Regions from separate parts of the Rhizobium sp. BIGb0125 genome, predicted to be linked through region 1. Evidence: predicted binding sites of a transcription regulator. Region 1 holds the regulator's gene; the other holds the start of a gene.

The links. Region 1 encodes PhoB, which activates phosphate uptake and scavenging genes when phosphate is short. Its sites were predicted from a motif close to TGTCATNNANCTGTCAT; they were not measured.
Region 2: M2418_RS05240 (esterase-like activity of phytase family protein) is a predicted target of PhoB. The motif match lies at 1,731-1,747, and genes of this name have one in related genera.

What each region holds. Positions count from the first base shown of each region.
Region 1 covers NZ_JANUDV010000005.1:441,655-445,540, reverse strand. The annotation lists gene pstB (phosphate ABC transporter ATP-binding protein PstB) at 1-561, shown strand, start outside; gene phoU (phosphate signaling complex protein PhoU) at 664-1,383, shown strand; gene phoB (phosphate regulon transcriptional regulator PhoB) at 1,414-2,097, shown strand; tRNA gene M2418_RS16475 (tRNA-Leu) at 2,429-2,515, opposite strand; gene M2418_RS16470 (ABC transporter substrate-binding protein) at 3,061-3,886, shown strand, end outside.
Region 2 covers NZ_JANUDV010000002.1:255,474-259,359, forward strand. The annotation lists gene M2418_RS05240 (esterase-like activity of phytase family protein) at 1-1,679, opposite strand, end outside; gene hupB (DNA-binding protein HupB) at 1,893-2,168, opposite strand; gene lon (endopeptidase La) at 2,371-3,886, opposite strand, start outside.

The sequences.
Region 1 (3,886 bases):
ACCCTCGATACGGATGATATCTACGATCCGGCCATCGACGTGGTGGAACTGCGTGCCCGCGTCGGCATGGTGTTCCAGAAGCCAAACCCGTTCCCGAAGACGATCTATGAGAACATCTCTTACGGCCCACGTATTCACGGCCTGGCAAAGTCGCGTGCGGACATGGACCAGATTGTTGAATCCAGCCTTCACAAAGCCGGTCTCTGGAACGAAGTAAAGGATCGCCTGCATGAATCTGGTACCGGTCTTTCCGGTGGTCAGCAGCAGCGCCTCTGCATCGCCCGTGCGGTTGCCGTTAGCCCGGAAGTCATCCTGATGGATGAGCCTTGCTCGGCTCTGGATCCGATTGCAACGGCACGTGTGGAAGAACTGATCCACGAACTGCGCACCAACTACACGATCGTCATCGTGACGCACTCGATGCAGCAGGCAGCTCGCGTTTCGCAGCGCACGGCGATGTTCCACCTCGGCCATCTTGTCGAAGAAAACGACACTGACAAGATGTTCACCAATCCAGACGACCAGCGCACGCAGGATTACATCATGGGACGCTTCGGCTAATCTTGGAGTAATCGCCCGCTGTTAACGTGAAAGAATTGTGCCGGAGCGACTTGGAGCCATTTAGCTTCGTCTCGCGTCCTTGCAGAAGCCGGAGACTTTGAAATGACATCGACACATTCGCATATCTTGTCTGCTTATGACGATGAGCTGAAATTCCTGACACGCCGCATCTCTGAGATGGGTGGTCTTGCAGAACAAATGTGCGCGGATGCAGTTCGCGCATTGGTCAACTCCGATGCGGCTTTGGCCCAGAAGGTCATTTCAGAAGACGTCGTACTTGACCACGCGGAACGCGAAATTGGTGACAAGGCAATTGTGACCATTGCCAAGCGTCAGCCAATGGCGGCCGACCTGCGCGAAATCATCGGTTCCCTGCGTATTGCAAGCGACCTGGAGCGCGTTGGCGACCTTGGCAAGAACACTGCCAAGCGCGTAATCGCTGTTCAGGGCACGGGCGTACCACGCAAGCTGGCACGCGGCTTGGAGCACCTGTCCGAGCTGGCACTGGTTCAGCTCAAGGAAGTGCTTGATGTTTACGCAACGCGTTCTGCCGAGAAGGCCAATGCCATCCGTGAGCGTGATGAAGAAATCGACGCTATGTATACCTCGCTGTTCCGCGAACTGCTGACATACATGATGGAAGATCCGCGCAACATCACCACCTGCACGCATTTGCTGTTCTGCGCCAAGAACATCGAACGTATCGGTGACCACGCAACCAATATCGCCGAAACCATCTATTACATGGCAACAGGCAGCCAGCTTGAAGGTGATCGTCCGAAGGACGACAGCTCCAACACGCTCGGTGCTGTAACCGAATAATAGATAGACGGACTTGAGCGGAGTACAGCCATGTTGCCGAAGATCGCAGTCGTAGAAGATGAAGAAGCCCTGAGCGTTCTGCTGCGTTACAATCTAGAAGCCGAAGGCTACGAAGTCGACACGATCACCCGTGGAGACGAAGCAGAAATTCGTTTGCAGGAACGGGTTCCTGACCTTCTGTTGCTGGACTGGATGCTGCCGGGTGTTTCCGGCATCGAACTGTGCCGGCGCCTCAGAATGCGGCCTGAAACAGAACGCCTGCCGATTATCATGCTGACGGCGCGTGGTGAAGAAAGTGAACGCGTTCGCGGTCTCGCCACCGGAGCGGATGACTATGTCGTCAAGCCGTTCTCCACGCCAGAATTGATGGCACGTGTGAAAGCCATGCTGCGCCGTGCGAAGCCCGAGGTGCTGTCTTCGGTGCTGAAATGCGGTGATATCGAGCTTGATCGTGAAACGCACCGCGTTCACCGTAAAAGCCGTGAAGTGCGCCTTGGGCCAACCGAGTTCCGCCTGCTGGAGTTCCTGATGTCCTCACCGGGACGCGTGTTCTCACGTTCGCAGCTGCTCGACGGTGTCTGGGGGCATGATATCTACGTCGACGAGCGTACTGTCGACGTGCATGTCGGACGTCTGCGCAAGGCGCTAAACTTCTCCAATATGCAGGATGTCATTCGCACAGTTCGTGGTGCGGGTTATTCGATGGAAGCCTGATCCGGCTTTTCATCATATAAAAACATCAAAGGCGCGGCTCATAGTCGCGCTTTTTGTTTTTGGGAGAGCTTTCACTACCCATGAGCTTGCAACTCATCGCTGCTACCGTCCTTCGATATGAGGACTTGGCATCCCCGCTTTGGGGCAAAATTGGCCTGAAAACTTGCGGTTTCAGACACGCCCAATCCGACGAGTAAAACTGCGTGCTCGAACTGGTCGAAATCTATCATTTTCGGACAGGCTGTGAGGAGTAATTAAGGCCCTAAACGCAAAAAAGCTCCGGAGACCGGAGCTTTTTTGCAGGCTGATTTAGATAACTAAATCAAGAAATTGGTGCCCAGAAGAGGACTCGAACCTCCACACCCTTGCGAGTACCAGCACCTGAAGCTGGCGCGTCTACCAATTCCGCCATCTGGGCGACGGAGAGCGATGTACGGCGAGCAGCGCTCTATGTCAACGGACTTTTTTATTTTTTATGACAAATTGTTTTCAGTCATACAGATTGGCGATTCAACTAATTGAAAATAAATAGTATTTTTACGTGAAATTTTCCGCGCATGGTTTTGCACAGCCTCTAAGCCCTTGTTTTATGCGGATTCTGCGTTTTGTCTGATTTGCCAAGGTGCTGGTTTTGCGTGGCACCAATTCCGTCACATATCAGAGCCTTAAAATCAGGCTGGCCTGTATCGATACAGGAATCTCTGGTTGTGACAGAATAAATCATATCTTTACGTAATAAGGGGGCTTCCGCCTTTGCCTCTCGTGATGCTAAGACAGCTTTTCGGTTAAAGCGCCCGTTATTTTGGCAATGGGGGCAGCGAGGCTGGAACAGCAAAACGGAAACTGCCTTGTGAAGCTCTTCCCGTGTTGTGGCTCCGGCATCGGAACAGACTGAAATTACGATAATGACTCAACCATTCCCGCCTGTTGGCACAAGCGGGAACATAAAAGTGGGAGCTATACATGAATTCCAAAATTGGCCTCATTGCGGCAGCATTGCTGTCTGCAACATGCTTCGCCAATGTAGCAAGCGCGAAAACCTTCGTTTATTGCTCCGAAGGTTCTCCAGAAGGTTTTGACCCGGGCCTCTACACCGCCGGCACCACCTTTGACGCCGCTGCGCACACTGTTTACAGCCGCCTGCTCGAATTCGAGCCCGGCACAACCAAGCCAGTTGCTGGTCTCGCTGAAAGCTGGGAAGTTTCGGAAGACGGCACGGTTTACACCTTCAAGCTGCGTCCGGGCGTAAAGTTCCAGACCACAGACTTCTTCACGCCAAGCCGTGAACTGAACGCCGATGACGTTGTTTTCTCCATCGAGCGCCAGATCAAGACCGACAACCCATGGCACCAGTATGTACCTGGTACGTCCTGGGAATATGCTGCCGGCATGGGCTTCCCGGAGTTGATCAAGTCCGTTGAAAAAGTCGACGACATGACGGTCAAGATCACCCTCAACCGTCCTGAAGCACCTTTCCTGGCAAACCTTGCGATGCCATTCGCTTCGATCGTTTCGAAGGAATACACCGACAAGCTCGCTGCTGACGGCACCAAGGAACAGCTGAACCAGAAGCCTGTTGGCACCGGTCCGTTCGCATTCGTCGGTTACCAGCAGGATGCCGTTATCCGTTACAAGGCTAACAAGGAATACTGGGGCGGCGCGCCTAAGGTAGACGATCTCGTATTCGCGATCACCACCGACGCTGCTGTTCGTTACCAGAAGCTCAAGGCTGGCGAATGCCACCTGATGCCGTTCCCGAACGCTGCTGACGTACAGTCCATGAAGGCTG
Region 2 (3,886 bases), on a different contig from region 1:
CGGGTCTCACCCTCAAGCAACTCTTTCGGCAGGGCGATCTCGGCCTTGATCTCACCCTTGGCGTTGACGTTGTAAAGCGCGTGCGGAAGTAGCTTTTCGCTGTTGCCTTCCGATGCCAGCCAGAAACCACCCTTGCCATCGAGAGTGATGCCTTCGATGTCGAGTTTCTGGGCAGGCTGACCATCACGCTTCACGCGCAGAACAGAAGTGATGACTGCAGGTTTCTGGGTTGCGTCGATCGTGTAGATCGATGGCTGCATGCCGTAAACCGAATCGGACACCGCATAAAGGATGCCATCCTTTTCAGCGTCAGCGACCAGACCGGACAGTGCACCCCAGCCGATTGGCGCGCCGTCTACCGTTGCCGATACCAGCTGCGGATAGGCCGCCTCGCCTTCTGCACGCTCAAACAACATGACGTGCGAACGGGCACCACCATCTTCGACCAGATCGGCCTCGTTGGCAGTTGCCAGCAGATTGCGGCCAGGGATCGCCACAGCACCTTCTGGAGAGATGCCGGATGGCAGAAGCTGTGTCAGCTCAGGTTCTGCGCCGGTATCCTTGTAAACGCCAACCACAGAGCTACGCTCGGACAGAACGAAGATAAAGCGGTCATCGCCAAAGGTTGCGACTTCAAGACCTTCAGGCTCTACGCCCTTGGCTCTCGAACGCTTCTCGGGATAGTGGCCGATACTGGCGACGGCATGTTCGAAGGAAGCGCCAGCTTCATAGAGGACCTTGCCAGCTGTGTCGAAAATGGTGAAGCCGCGTGCGCCGCCTTCCCAGTCGCCTTCATTGGCGATGACAACACGATCTGTGCCCAGCCACTTGATGGCGTCAGGTTCGCGTTTACGGGCTTCCTGCTTGTCCGTGAACTTCAGGGCGCCGTCCGACTTGGTGTCGATGCCTTCCAGGTCAACCGTGCCAGCGGAGAAGTGGCTTTTGACCGTGCCGGCTTTGCCATCAACAATCACGATGTGGTTGTTTTCCTGCAGCGTCACGGCAATGTCGCCATTCGTGTTGATGGAAACGAATTCCGGCTCTGGATCTTCCGGTGCGATATCTGCCAGGCCAGTCATGTCAATGTGCTTGACGGTGGCGCAATCGGCAACGCCGTCTTTTAGGGCAACCGTGACCAGATAGCCAGCCGGCATCTGCGGCAATGCACCATCATTGACGTCTTCATCGCGTTCATTTTCGATCGCGATGGCGGCAAATGTCTTGTCTGGGGAAATGGCGACAGAATCAGGCTGACCGCCCAGATCGCAGCTGGCTTCTATCTTTTTGCTGGCGATATCGACAGTCACCAGTTTGCCAGATGGCTTGGTGAAGCTTTCAGAGGTATTCACACCGGCCAGAACCTTGGTTCCAGCAACGGCGACCGACGTCGGTTCACCTTCCAGCAACAGGGCACCACCAGCCTTCGGTGCCTTGGCATCGGTAATGTCGATAAAGCCAATGCCGCCCAGCGGGCTGTCGGAATAGATCAGTGTATTGCCGTCTTCACTGGCCGCGATGATCTCAGCAGACGATACCGTTTTGGCGTCCTTGTCCTTGGGCAGGTTTAGCGCCACCGGGAAAGATGCAATGCGGTTGAAAACCTGATCAGCAGCAGCAGGCAAGGCGACGGAAGTAAGCAGCACAGCCATCAGGCCGGCCGAAGTAAAACGAAACGTCATGGGAAGCCTCCTGTTCCATTAAATCGAACAGTCGGCTTCTGCTGCATGCATGTTACACACGAATGACAGACATAGTTTATTTAGCCGGGTCATCCACAACAAACAGACGCAAGGCAAAATAAAAACCCGATGCAAAGGCACCGGGCTTTCAATTTCAGTACTCACAAGCCAAATATGCGCTCACTCGCCGCGAGGCAGCGCATAGTGGAAACTTTAGGAGTTCACGGCGTCCTTGAGACCCTTGCCAGCCGAGAACTTCGGCACGTTACGGGCAGGAATATCAACTTCAGCACCCGTGGACGGGTTGCGGCCCTTGGAGGCTTCACGACGGCTGACAGTGAAGCTGCCAAAACCTGCGAGGCGGATGTCGCCACCATTCTTCAGTTCGCTCTGGACGGTTTCGAATACAGCGTCAACTGCGGAAGCAGCATCTGCCTTAGTGAGACCGGCCTTTTCGGCAACTGCGGAAACGAGCTCATTCTTATTCATGTTTCCACCCCTTTCTATGGTTTGAAACGACTCAAATTAAGCCGGGCGCAGAATAGCTAGCTACCTGCGACCCGCAACTCAAAAGCGCCGGAATCGCCTGAAAAACAAGAGGTCTAGCTGCTTTTTTCACAACAAAGGCTGGCATTTCTGCCAGCCTTTGTGTGTTTTTTACCAATATGGCTTCACGTGAGGTCGTAAAACCTCAATGTGCGATCGTCTGACCGGCGTCATCGACACCTTCGACGGTGGCAACCAGTGGCGTCTCAATGCTGCCATCCCACTCGATCGGCTCGGGTTTGCGCAGCAGCGCATGCTCGATAACCTCACCCATGCGGGACACAGGAATGATCTCCATTCCGTTCTTCACATTGTCCGGAATCTCGGCCAAATCCTTGGCGTTTTCTTCCGGAATGAGCACCTTCTTGATGCCGCCGCGCAGGGCTGCAAGGAGCTTTTCCTTGAGGCCGCCGATGGGCAGAACACGACCACGCAGTGTGATTTCACCGGTCATGGCGACATCCTTGGAAACAGGAATGCCGGTCATGATCGATACGATGGCGGTTGCCATCGCCACACCTGCCGATGGGCCATCCTTCGGAGTGGCACCTTCGGGAACGTGAACGTGGATGTCGCTCTTGTCGAAACGTGGAGGCTCGATGCCGAAATCAACAGCGCGCGAACGGACATAGGATGCCGCTGCCGAAATCGATTCCTTCATCACTTCCTTCAAGTTACCGGTCACGGTCATACGACCCTTGCCCGGCATCATCACGCCTTCGATCGTCAGCAGTTCGCCACCAACTTCGGTCCATGCAAGACCGGTGACAACGCCGACCTGATCTTCACGTTCAGCCTCACCATGACGGAAGCGTGGAACGCCCAGATAGTCATTGATGTTGGCAGCCGTTACAGCCACGGACTTGGTCTTGCCCTTGATGATTTCGGTCACGGCCTTACGTGCCAGTTTCATCAATTCACGCTCGAAGCTACGAACGCCGGCTTCACGGGTATACTGCTGGATGACCGCCATGATCGCATCGTCGCTGACGGAAAATTCGTCCGGCTGCAACGCATGTTCCCTGATGGCCTTAGGCAGCAGGTGACGCTTGGCAATTTCACGCTTTTCATCTTCGGTGTAACCAGCGATGCGGATGATCTCCATACGGTCCATCAGCGGGCCTGGAATATTGAGCGTGTTTGCCGTGGTGATGAACATCACGTCGGACAGGTCATATTCCACCTCAAGGTAGTGGTCCATGAAGGTGGAGTTCTGTTCCGGATCCAGCACCTCGAGCAGAGCCGACGACGGATCGCCACGGAAGTCCATACCCATCTTGTCGATTTCATCGAGCAGGAAGAGAGGGTTGGTCTTCTTGGCCTTCTTCATGGACTGCACGACCTTGCCAGGCATGGAGCCGATATAGGTGCGGCGGTGACCACGAATTTCCGCCTCATCGCGTACGCCACCCAGCGCCATGCGAACATATTCGCGGCCGGTTGCCTTGGCGATGGACTTTGCAAGCGAAGTCTTACCAACGCCTGGAGGGCCAACGAGGCACAGGATCGGTCCGCGAATCTTGGTGGCGCGTGCCTGCACGGCCAGATATTCGACGATACGTTCCTTGACCTTGTCGAGACCGAAGTGATCGACTTCGAGGATCTCCTCAGCCTTGTTCAGATCAGTTTTGATCTTCGACTTCTTGCCCCATGGCAGACCA